4 regions of the Ureibacillus thermophilus genome follow, and region 4 is predicted to be linked to each of the others. Evidence: riboswitches for the same ligand, from Rfam matches in the RefSeq annotation. Region 4 holds a riboswitch; each other region holds the start of a gene.
The links. A riboswitch is a leader RNA that binds a small molecule or an ion and turns the genes downstream of it on or off. The one in region 4 is predicted to bind thiamine pyrophosphate.
Positions count from the first base shown of each region.

Region 1: another riboswitch for thiamine pyrophosphate. It lies ahead of thiT (energy-coupled thiamine transporter ThiT); the one in region 4 lies ahead of thiM (hydroxyethylthiazole kinase).
Region 2: another riboswitch for thiamine pyrophosphate. It lies ahead of tenA (thiaminase II); the one in region 4 lies ahead of thiM (hydroxyethylthiazole kinase).
Region 3: another riboswitch for thiamine pyrophosphate. It lies ahead of thiC (phosphomethylpyrimidine synthase ThiC); the one in region 4 lies ahead of thiM (hydroxyethylthiazole kinase).

Region 1 covers NZ_CP036528.1:2,951,961-2,955,104, forward strand. Annotated here, with positions in the region: gene map (type I methionyl aminopeptidase) at 1-466, opposite strand, end outside; gene thiT (energy-coupled thiamine transporter ThiT) at 960-1,523, opposite strand; TPP riboswitch at 1,611-1,717, opposite strand; gene DKZ56_RS14975 (AAA family ATPase) at 1,780-3,144, opposite strand, start outside.
Region 2 covers NZ_CP036528.1:317,104-320,247, reverse strand. Annotated here, with positions in the region: gene DKZ56_RS01470 (thioredoxin family protein) at 42-356, opposite strand; gene DKZ56_RS01465 (M23 family metallopeptidase) at 596-1,555, shown strand; TPP riboswitch at 1,791-1,894, shown strand; gene tenA (thiaminase II) at 1,991-2,677, shown strand; gene tenI (thiazole tautomerase TenI) at 2,708-3,144, shown strand, end outside.
Region 3 covers NZ_CP036528.1:2,602,190-2,605,333, reverse strand. Annotated here, with positions in the region: gene DKZ56_RS13005 (chemotaxis protein CheW) at 83-535, shown strand; gene DKZ56_RS13000 (Hpt domain-containing protein) at 547-1,482, shown strand; gene DKZ56_RS15775 (hypothetical protein) at 1,466-1,591, shown strand; TPP riboswitch at 1,629-1,743, shown strand; gene thiC (phosphomethylpyrimidine synthase ThiC) at 1,895-3,144, shown strand, end outside.
Region 4 covers NZ_CP036528.1:2,017,015-2,020,158, reverse strand. Annotated here, with positions in the region: gene thiD (bifunctional hydroxymethylpyrimidine kinase/phosphomethylpyrimidine kinase) at 1-641, opposite strand, end outside; gene thiM (hydroxyethylthiazole kinase) at 638-1,390, opposite strand; TPP riboswitch at 1,468-1,570, opposite strand; TPP riboswitch at 1,643-1,745, opposite strand; gene DKZ56_RS09995 (reverse transcriptase-like protein) at 1,811-2,467, opposite strand; gene DKZ56_RS09990 (carbonic anhydrase) at 2,676-3,144, opposite strand, start outside.

The DNA of each region.
Region 1 (3,144 bases), 930 kb from region 4:
TTTCTTTTGCTTCCCTTTCAACCGCTTTTCCGATTTGGTTTAATCTTGAACCGGCTTTTACTTTCGTCATAGCCCGATCAAAAGCAGATTTCGCTACACGGCAAAGTTTTTCTTTTTCTTCATAGCCTTCTCCGACTACAAAAGAAATGCCCGTATCAGCAAAATAGCCATTTAGAGAACCAGAAACATCAATGTTGACTAAGTCACCTTCTTTAATCACTTTATTTCCAGGAATACCGTGGGCGACTTCATGATTGACACTGATACATGTATAGCCAGGGAAATCGTATTCCCCTTTAGGAGCTGAAAGGGCACCTGCCTCTTTAAACATACGGCCGGCAATTTCATCTAATTCTTTCGTTGTGATTCCTGGTTTTGTTGCCGCTTTCATTGCATCGCGAATCTCAGCGCAAATGCGGCCGATTTTTTTTAATGCTTCTAATTCTTCTTGTGTTTTGACAATCATGTAAAAGATCCTTTCTTCTATACAATTTCATTTTATAATATATCATATTCTATCAATCATTCGGGAATTCCTTGATTATTTTACACAATATCAGCAGAGAAATTGTTGAGATCATTGGAAAATCCTCAACAAAAAATGAAAAGAGGCTGGGACATAAACAAAAAATTAAAGGGGCAGTTGAAATAGTTTTGATAAAAAATTGATATAACGAAAAATTGATTGAAGTGACGGGGCAAGTTCCTGTCTCGCACGCTTAGTCGCAAAGCGGAGCAAGTTCAAGGAAGTAAATGCAAAGCTTTCCTGCGACGAGCCCTCTCGAGACCACGAGGAGCGAAGGAATGACTCAGAGGCGGGCCTGCGGAAAGCGTCCCCGGAAAGGAAATCAATTTTAATAACATATCAAAAAAACATCATTTTCTCTTTGGAGAAAATGATGTTTTTTTAGATTTGTCCCAACCTCATCTTTTATTGTAAAACTGTCTAATGACAGAGATTATTCATTTTCTCTTTTAATGAGTCGTGGGCTTGCTGTAAAGATGAATGCCGCTGCGATAGCTGTGATGACAATGGCAGGAAGCATATATGTGCCATTATAAACGATGGAGTAAATCCAAGCATTTTGCTCTCCTGCATATTCTTTAAAGAAAATAGCTCCTGCAAGTATATGGCAAATATAGCGTAATAGTCCACCCACTATTGTTCCGATGACAACATATATTGCAATTTTCTTTTTGTGGTTTGTCGCTACGCCATTTAATACTTGCTTTCTTACAATGGCGGCAAATCCAACAAAGGTAAAGGCAAAGACATAATCTAGGAGAGCTTGCGCCCAATGGACAATATACGGATTAATCGTCATATTTAGCAGTCCAACTAGCAAGCCTGTAATAAGCCCAGCTGATAGTCCCCAACGAATAGCGATTAAAATAATGGGCAGCATCACAAAACTTACAGAACCGCCTTGCGCCCAAATGGAAAATTTGATTTGGTCCAGCACGTAGCCAATGGCGGCAAACAAAGCAATCTCAATCATCCATAATAATTTTTTATTTCTCATTCTACATTCTCCTTTCTCTTCGTTACTGGAACGCGAGAGAAGGATAGAAAAGAAAAAAGCGTTCGGACAGATCCGAACGCATTTGTTTCGGTTTCTATCCCACATCCCTACGCAAGTACTAACTTACAGGTTCAAAGGGTTAGTGCAATACGGCACACTCTCAGCTGACTTCATCAGCACCCCTTGTGGTACACCTAAACTATTCTGTTGGGAACAATGCCATTGTATCAAATTATAAAAATATTTCAACACTTTATTATTTTAATAGAATGGTTGTTTTACTATAGCCTTCTTTTAATTTTTCCACGTGTAAAACAGCAGGCATTGCAGATTTTAACTCTTCCACATGAGATATAACCCCGATCATTCGTCCGGATTTTTGAAGTTCGATGAGCGTGTCGATTGCTTTCATTAAAGATTCTTCATCAAGGGAGCCAAATCCTTCATCGATAAACATTGTCTCAATATTGACATTTCCTTGGTAGCTTTGAATGACATCTGCCATCCCGAGCGCCAAACTTAAAGAGGCATTAAATTTCTCTCCGCCAGATAATGTTTTGACATCCCTTGTTTGCCCAGTATACGTATCATATACATCCAATCCTAACCCGCTTGCTCGTCCATAAGATTCTACCCGGTCTGAAACTTGCAAGTAATACTGGCCGTTTGATAAGTTTTTCAGGCGCAGATTGCTCGCTTCGGTAATAAGCTCCAAATAACCCATTTGCACGTAGCGTTCAAAGGAAATTTTTTTGCTGTTTTGTCCACGGAGCAAATTGTAAAGGTCGATGATTTGATTGGATTTCTCCTCCATCCGAAATATATCGCTTGCTACTTGCTCCAACTTTTCTGCAAAGTCAATGCAATGCTTTTCACAAGCTTTGGAATGATTTAAAGCGTCCAGAGCTTTTTCATAATTGGACTGAAGCACTTTCAACTCTCTTTCTGCTTCGGTTAAGTCCACCTTTTCTTTGCCTTTCAGCTTTTCTTCCCCTTCCCTCACTTGGGTTTCCAATGAATGAAGTTGTTTTGAATAATCTTCATATTGCTTTTGCAATGATTCTATTTTTTGCGGCGAAAGCTGGGCCTGCAAAAATTCTTCCGTTGAAGCAAATTGCGCTTCCTTAAGGGCAGATAGAAAAGCTTCTTTCACCTTTTGAACTTTTCTTTGAATATGGTCTGCTTGTTCCGTTGTTTGTTTAAATGCTTCTTCAACCGCTGCGATTTGTTTAGAAGCTTCCTGATATGCAATTTGCGCCCGCTCCCAAGATTCTTTTAACTGACCTTTTAGACGGATGGCTTCTTGCAATGCGGTTTTCAATTGAGAAAGATCATGGATTTCTTCAGGAATGGATTTTTTTTGCTGCTCAAGTATTGTTTTTTCCTTCGTATATTTTTCATGGACTTCATTATATTTTTGTGCACTTTCCTTTTGAAGCTTCTCAACCTGCTCTTTTGCTTCCTGCAGCCTTTTTAGGTGTTTTTTGCTGGAGGAGAGCTCTTCTTTTTGTCCTTCCACTACTTTTACCTTGTTTTGAATGGTTTGCAATTCATTAATGAATTTCTCTTCTTCAGCAATCGGTGCATTTAAGGTGATGAATATTTCTTCGATTTCGCTCAA
Region 2 (3,144 bases), 1.3 Mb from region 4:
ACATGAACGAAAATATTCGAAGTTTATCAAAAGATGTCAGTTTATTTTAGTCCTTCAATAAAGTTTTCGATTTCTTCTTGCGTTTTACGATCGCGGCTTACAAAACGGCCGATTTCTTCGCCTTTATTGTAGGCAATAAAACTTGGGATGCCGAACACATCCAGTTCGCCACATAAATCGATATATTCATCCCGGTCTACTTGTACAAAGGTATATTGGGCGTATTTTTCTTCGATAGCAGGAAGAAAAGGTTTAATGAAAACGCAGTCTTTGCACCAATCTGCTGAAAAGACAAAGATCACCCGTTCTTTGTTTTTGAGTTCATGAAATTGTTCTACGGATTGTAGTGATTGCATCTAGTATTCCCCCAAATAAAATTTCTATTAAAAGGTATCATAACATACTATTTGCTACAAAACAAACGGAATTACTCTGGTTTTTGAGAGGATTTCGAAGGAGTTTACCCGGACTTAGTATCAGAAGTAAGCTTTCATTTTTCGTTTATAAAAAACTCATGGTTTCAAAAAAACGGGATATTCTAAGGAGGAAAGGGGGTTTGGTATTCATCCGAAAAATCATTTTTTCTTTAACTTTGATGTTTGTATGTCTATATATTTTCCCGGTTTATGTAAATGCAAGCGAAAATAAAGAAAATATATATCAGGAACGAATGCACTTATACAAAACCTATGAAACGCCCTTTGTTCCATGGCATCGATTGGCGGCAGTGGACCAATATGAGCGAAATATTCAAGAGGTGCGAAAAGATATTCCGAAGAGGGACAGTGCCATTGCCATCCAATTTTCCCATGAATTTTGGGTTGGCGAATTCAACCCGAATGTAGAAGATACTTCCCCATTTACCATTCAATATTTTGGGGGAAATGGTCATGATGGCAATGGCGATGGAAAAGCAGATCGAAACGACGATCAAGACGTACTATTCACAATGGTATCCTATTTAGAAAAATTTGGTCCATCGGAAGAAGATTTTAAGAATGCTTTATGGGAATATTACAAAAATGAAAAAATCATTAATCAAATCATGACCATAAATGAACTTTATAAACATTTCAATACGATTCAGCTGGATAAGCATATTTTTCCCCTCCCAGTCCGCGGCTATAACTACAGCTATAAGGGGACTTGGGGTGCCAGCAGGGGATGGGGAGGAAGACGAATCCATGAAGGAACAGATATTTTTGCAGGGTATGGAACACCTGTATTATCTACTTCCTATGGTGTTGTAGAAGTAATGGGTTGGAATCAATTTGGCGGTTGGCGAGTAGGTATTCGGGATCATCATAACACGTATCACTACTATGCCCATTTAGCCTATTACAATAAAGATTTAAAAGTGGGCGATATTGTAGAACCAGGAACAATTCTTGGCGGCGTCGGAAGCTCCGGTTATGGCAAAGAAGGGACAAGCGGCAAATTTCCTCCTCATTTGCATTACGGCATGTATAAATTTAATGGAAGGACCGAATGGGCTTTTGACCCATATCCGTATCTTGTGCAATGGGAAAAACAAACGAAGCAGGAGAAAAAATAAAGTTGCTTTAGCGTGCAATTCGCTAGGGCAACTTTTTTGTTATTGCAAGTATTCTTGTAAAACCTGAAAGAATTTGCCGAATGGGAGCAAAAACTTTTCGATGATAGCTGAGGCAGCAAGGGTTAACACAAAAGTTGCAAGTGTTTGAATAAATCTCTTATCCCATTAATAATTTTATACTATTGAAAATTTTCTGTATTCATGTAACAATGATTGTAATTACATATAGCATTAAACTAATCACTAGGGGTGCTAATTCATTAGCTGAGAGAGGCATTGCCTCAACCCTTTGAACCTGCACTAGGTAATGCTAGCGAAGGGAAGTGGTTGCTGGGACTCGTTTTGTCTATTTTTGTATTGATTGTGTTTCGAGTTTTAGAGCCGCTTCTTTAATGAAGCGGTTTTTTTTATGAACCTAAAGGATGGGGGAAAACGATGAAATTTACAGATCGAATTTTTGAAAAATACCAATCCACTTGGAGAAAAAACCATGAACATCCATTTGTGAAAGAGTTGGGAGCAGGAACACTGGATTCTAACAAGTTCCGTTTTTACATGATACAAGATTATCTGTACTTGATTGATTATTCTAAATTGTTTGCGTTAGGTGCAGTGAAGGCACCAAATCTAGAAGTGATGACGGTATTTGCCAACCTGCTTTATTACACGATGAATCATGAAATGGCATTGCATAGGAAATATGCCAGCCGATTTGGCATAACGGAAAAAGAGCTGGAAGAGGCAAAACCGTCTCCGGTAAGTCTTGCTTACACCCACTACATGCTGGCAGTTGCCCAAAACGGTTCCATCGCAGAACTGGCAGCTGCGCACTTTGCTTGTGCTTGGAGTTATTGGGAAATTGGATGTGAACTGGCGAAAATTCCGGGGGCAAAAGAACACGAATTATATGGGGATTGGGTAAAAATGTACAGTTCAGAAGAATTTGGCCAGTCCGCACAATGGAACCTTGATTTGCTCAATCAATTGGCGGAAGGAAAGCAGGAATCTGAACTTCTGCGGCTGGAAGAAATCTTTTTAAATACAACTCGATTTGAGTATATGTTTTGGGATATGGCTTACCACCAACAAATGTGGCCGACGGATGAAAAAGTGCAACTATAACTTCTGCGAAGGAGAAGGGAAGTAGTTTGAGTGGAACTGCACGCAATTACGGATGGAAAGAAGGAAAGCCGAGAGCTGAAGGAAATTATTATATCCATTTCCCCGGTTGTAGATTACATTCATATCCGTGAAAAAAATAAACCACCCGGTGAGATTGTCGCTTTAATAGAGGAGTTGTTAAATGCAGGGGTGCCGAAAGAAAAACTTGTCATTAATGACAGGCTTGATATTGCTCTGCTTACCGGAATTCCGAATGTCCATCTTCCGGGAAATGGACTTCCGGCAGAGAAGGTAAAAACGGCTTATCCCCATATGAAAGTAGGGGTTAGCATCCATTCCATTGAAAAAGCAAAAAATGCCGAAAAATCGGGAGCGGATTACTGTTTCTTTGGCCATATATTTGAAACGGACAGCAAAAAGGGGATGGCAGGAAGGGGAACGGATGCGCTTGGTGAAATCGTTGAACA
Region 3 (3,144 bases), 590 kb from region 4:
TGATAGGAATAAATTCTGATTCTCAAAAGTAATAAATAGGCCCAAAATAATAATGTATTTTCTCCAGAAAGGATGCACTGAAATGAAAGGTTTTGATCAAGTTGATGGGAATCAGTTTGTCGTTTTTTCACTGAACGAACAATTATACGCGTTTTTTATTGAAGAGGTCGTTGAAATTTTGCGGGTTCCGTCCATTACGAGCATACCAGGCATCAACCCATATATTGAGGGAGTGATAAATCTAAGAGGAAATATCATTCCGATTGTAAATTTACATAAACGTTTTCAATTGCCTACCCCTGAAAAAAACAAGAAAAACCGAATCGTTATTGTACAAGGGAAAAACGAAAATATTGGGCTGCTCGTAGATAAAATCAACATGGTAACAAAATTTGATGAAGAGCATGTGGAGCCTGTTTCGAATAATCAAACAATAGAAGAAGACATCGTCATCTATTATGCAAAACATAAGGAACAAGTCATCGGAGTGTTAAATCTGGAAAAAGTTTTATATGACAACCATCATGTTAGTTAGAAGGTGCAATTATGGCTGAATTTGATGTATCGAACTATTTAGGTGTTTTTTTAGATGAAGTTGACAAACAGCTGCAAATTTTAGATGCAGAAATACTTCATTTAGAAAAAGATCCAAACAATGTGAAGACGATTGAAAATATTTTTAGAGCTGCTCACACATTAAAGGGTTCTTCCGCATCCATGGGATTTGAAAAAATGAAAGAGTGCACCCATCATTTGGAAAACATCTTTGATCAAATCCGGCAAAAGAAGATTCAAGTCACTCCTGCGATCATCAACATTATATTCGACTGTATCGATTTAATTCGACGCATGAAAGAATCAATCATTGACGGAACTTTGGATGATATGGATATACAGCCTTTCATCAAACAGTTGGGGGCATTACATACAAATCAAGCGATACATCATTCAAAACTAGAGCAGGTGCAACTGACGGAAGAGTATGAATTAGATGAATATCAAAAAGATGTTTTGCGCAATGGTTTAATCCTTGGACATAACGCTTATGAAATTAAGATTCAGATATGTAAAGATTCCTTAATGAAAAGTGTAAGGGCATTATTGATACAAAATGCCATCAGTGAAATAGGGGAAATCATTGCTACTTTCCCAAGTGTTGAAGTAATGGAAAATGAAGATATCTTTCAAGGAAATATGTGTTTCATAGTTTTAACTATGAGAACGAAGGAAGAACTGCTGGAATGTATTAGCCAGCTTTCTGAGATTGAGCAAAGCAGCTTAAAAGAAATTTCAAAAACAGCTATATTTGATGAATCGACAAGCCAAAAAGAACCGCGTGAAACAGAGGAAACTAAATTTAATAAAAAAGAAAAGGCCAACCAGCAAAAAAAGAAAATTTCTTCGACGGTTCGAGTGGATGTAGAGAGGTTGGAATATTTAATGAATCTTGTAGGGGAATTGGTGATTGACCAAACAAGATGATGGAGGAAATTGCTTCATCGGCATCATCGTTAAGCAAAATGGCAGAAAATATGCAAACAATGTTAAACCGGTTTACCGTATAAGGAAGCGTATTTACATTGCATCATAAGTATGTTAATATTAAGAAAAATTAAATAAGTTTGTCGCTTATCTACTAGGGGAGTCCAATAGCTTGGACTGAGAAAAGAACGCGCTTAAGTTCTTTGACCCTTTGAACCTGATCTGGGTTATACCAGCGTAGGGAAGTAGATAGCGGGAGTGTATGTGTTTGTTGCGTACGTTTCGCTATTTGCGTTCCATCGGGTTCTCTTAGAGAACCCGATTTTTATTTCCGCATATATTCTCCTATCTCCGCCCCGCGTTTTGGTGTAACTTCAGATCCTAAATCATTATTTTAAGGGAGAGGCGTTACATGCAAAACATCAAATCTTTCATGCAATTTCCTGCGAGTAAAAAAGTGTATGTCGAAGGTTCAAGACCGGATATTCGTGTACCGATGAGAGGAATTACGTTAAGTCCAACAAAGACAGAAACAGGAATCATCGAAAATGAACCTGTTCGTGTTTATGACACAAGCGGTCCTTACACCGATCCTGATTTTCAGCCGGACATTCAAAAAGGATTGCCGCCGCTAAGAAAACGCTGGATTTTAGAAAGGGGCGACGTTGAAGAATACGAGGGGCGTCCAGTGAAACCGGAAGATAACGGATTCCGTAATGAGAAGCAATCAGAAATGACTCTGCCTTTCGAGAGAAAACCACTGCGCGCAAAAAAAGGAAAAACTGTAACACAAATGCATTACGCAAAACGAGGGATTATTACGCCGGAGATGGAATTTGTTGCGATTCGCGAAAATATAGATCCGGAAATCGTGCGTCAAGAAGTTGCCGAAGGCAGAGCGATTATTCCTTCGAATATTAACCATCCGGAAAGTGAACCGATGATTATTGGGAGTCGTTTTCATGTAAAAATTAACGCGAATATTGGTAATTCCGCAGTCACATCATCCATTGAAGAAGAAGTCGAAAAAATGCTTTGGGCGGTGCGCTGGGGAGCAGACACGATTATGGACTTATCGACGGGAAAACACATTCATGCGACACGAGAATATATTATTCGCAATTCCCCTGTGCCTGTCGGGACGGTTCCGATTTATCAAGCGCTTGAAAAAGTGAACGGCGTCGTTGAAGACTTAACGTGGGAAATTTACCGTGATACGCTCATCGAACAAGCGGAACAAGGGGTGGACTATTTTACGATTCACGCGGGGGTGCTGCTTCGTTACATACCGATGACGGTAAACCGAACGACTGGCATTGTTTCACGCGGCGGCTCGATTATGGCGCAATGGTGTTTAGCCCACCATGAAGAAAACTTCTTATACACGCATTTTGAAGAAATATGCGAGATTTTGAAAACGTATGATATTGCAGTATCGCTTGGAGACGGGCTGCGTCCAGGCTCGATTGCCGATGCGAATGACGAAGCACAGTTTGCTGAATTGGAGACGCTTGGAGAATTAACGGAAATCGCTTGGAAGCATGATGTGCAAGTGATGATCGAAGGGCCAGGGCATGTGCCGATGCATAAAATTAAAGAAAATGTCGATAAGCAAATCGAAATTTGTAAAGGTGCGCCGTTTTACACATTAGGACCGCTTAC
Region 4 (3,144 bases):
GCAGAAAAAGTGCATCCGGTTCCATGGGTATGTTTTGTATGAATTCTTTTTGATTTTAATTGAAAGGTTGAACCATCTTGGAAATAGATTCGATCCGTTGCAGTAGGCTCATCCATGTGGCCGCCTTTCATTACGACACATCCAACGCCAATGCTCAATAATTTTTCCGCTGCCTGTTTTATATCTTCTTCTGTATCGATTGCCATTCCGGTAATTGCTTCGGCTTCCGGTATGTTCGGGGTCACCACCGTTGCAATGGGAATCAGCTCCTTAATCATCGCTTGCACCGCATCCTCTTTTAATAATGCATGTCCCCCTTTTGCAATCATAACCGGATCCACAACGATTTGAATTTGTTGTTCCCGCAATTTTTTGGCAATCCTTTCGATGATCTCTTTGGAAAATAACATTCCTGTTTTTAAGGCTTTCACTTTCAAATCATCCAATACCGCATTCAATTGCTGCTCGACAAATTCTGGAGTTGCAGGAAAAATGCCGTGGACACCCAAAGTGTTTTGCGCCGTTAATGCGGTGATTACAGATGTACCAAAAACGTCCAGCTCCTGGAATGTTTTCAAGTCCGCCTGAATGCCCGCTCCTCCTCCGCTATCTGAACCAGCTATCGTCATAACGATATTCATATTGCTTCACCTCTTGAAATTTGGTGCAACCCATTTAATATCTCCACTTGGAAGGAACCTAGATATTTTTCTTTCGAAGCAAACTCCGCCACTTTTTTATAATCCATGAGTACATTCAAAATATTTTCATATGAGTCTCCTTCCAAACTTAATGCACCTGCACAAATGGCGCTTAATAAACAACCTGTTCCTGTCACTTGGGTCATCCATTCATGGCCGCCCGAAACAAAATCCGCTTTTTCCCCATCTGTTACAATATCTTCTTTTCCTGAAACCGCGACAATGGTTTTATACTTTTTAGCCACTTCCTTTGTGACAGAAAGAATGTCCATCTCTCCTTCCCCACTATCTACCCCTTTTGCTTGCCATTGAATTCCTGCAATCGCTGCCAATTCACCTGCATTGCAGCGAATCAAATCAAATTTTATTTCTTTCAATAGATTTTCCGTCACTTCTTTCCGGTATTTTGTAGCGCCAGCCCCTACAGGATCCAGCACAACGGGAATGTTTAACTTATTTGCTTTTTTCCCAGCTAAAAACATAGCTTCAACGGAATGTTTATTTAATGTTCCAATGTTGATTAACAACGCATTGGCAATGGAAGTCATGTCCTCCACATCCAATGGTTCATCGGACATTACTGGAGATGCGCCAATGGCAAGCAGTCCATTGGCGGTAAAATTCGTTACCACATCGTTTGTGATGCAATGAATTAAAGGATTTTTTTGACGGATTTTAAATAAACTCATCATTTCCACCCTTCCATTGGTTTTGTAATAAAAAATGCCCTTTTGCACAGCGCAAAAGAGCATTGAACAACCAACATGTGGTTCCATCCATTGCTCCCTACGGCAGTGCTAACTGCATCAGGTTCAAAGGGTTAGGTGAAATCACCTTCTCAGACCATTCGGCCACCCCTGCAATGTTCCAATTTCCATATGAAAATAAAAATCTCTCCATACATTGGAGAACAAAAAAACACAATACCACTCAAACGGAATAGTAAAGGCATTTTTGCTCCCTACGGCAGTACTAGCTGTATCAGGTTCAAAGGGTTAGGTGAAATCACCTTCTCAGACCATTCGGCCACCCCTGCAAAAATGAATCATATGAAATTGTTTTGAACATTATAACATAATCCATTGTTTCTTTTAAGAGAATAAAAATTTTTATTCTTTCAATTCGATTTTTCCGTCAATTTCGATGTCATGCAATGCTTGTGTTGCTAATCGATCCGCCTCTTCATTTTGCTTTCTTCCCACCAACTCAAAAACCGGTTTGATTCCTAATTGATTTAAACTTTCATCAATTTTATCCGCCCAATTGGACAGCTCTTTTTCATAAACAGGCCATTCTCCGCTTATTTGATTAATTACTACTTGTGAATCCCCCATAAAATGAACCGTTTGATGATGTACACCCAATGATTCCAATTCTTGAATAGAAAAATGAAGAGCTGCATATTCAGCTTCATTATTTGACGCAAGGCCATTTACTAATAAATTTTTTCTCCTACGAAATCTTTTTCCATTTTGTTCAAAATAGATGACACATCCTAAACCTGCCATGCGGCTTTCACGGTTAAAACCGCCGTCGAAATAAACGCATATGTTCGTCGGTTCAGTTTCCATTTCCGTTAAATATTTTTTTAATTCTTTGACCGTCCATGTTGAGTCATGTTCATCAATTAAGGTAATATTTTTGGCTCTACCGGTTTTCCTTAATTCTTCTGAAATGGCAAGAGCATGGGCGGGAGGGAGTTCATCCGAGCGGAAAGTAGTTTCAACATCTTTATAATCATAAATCCATTCTATTATTATTCTCAAAAAATATTCCTCCCTTTCCGGTTATCACATTCCTTAGTATCATCATTTCCCCTTTAATAATACTTCAAAAATAGCTTTCTTCTATTCTTATTCTTTTTCTGACTTACGAACGATGTTTTTTTATTTCAGAAGAATTTGGAAGATAATATTTTATCTGAGGCGTCTCAAAATGTTTTTTCAGACGCCCCTTAGCTATTTGAAACTATTATTACTGAACGGATAATTTGTATATGTCCCTGCCATTTATTGGCTGTAGCGGACGACTGTTATAGCCATAAACTTGATAAAATGAAGCAATTTGTTTGTTTGAAAAATCGATTGGAGATTCAAATACAATCCAATGAACACCTTCAGTACACGGAGGGGTAGTCAATGAGCCTGAATAGTAAAAGGCAGACCTTTGCTCAGGTATCAATGACAATAGATGAATAGATTCAATTTCCTTCTCCTTTAATCGATCATCCTGCAAAAAATTCCATAATTCTTCCACCATTTCGTTTTCTTTGCCTGCTTCAATCAAAACGCCAATGACCGCAATCTTTCCTTTATTATTTTTGTGCACAAGATGCAGTTCCATTTCATATCTTTGGTAATCGATTTGATGTTCGCTTGGCACATGGAAATGAAAAGAGTCCAGTTTGTATGGTTTCTTGTCTATTGTAATGTAGCTTACCCTC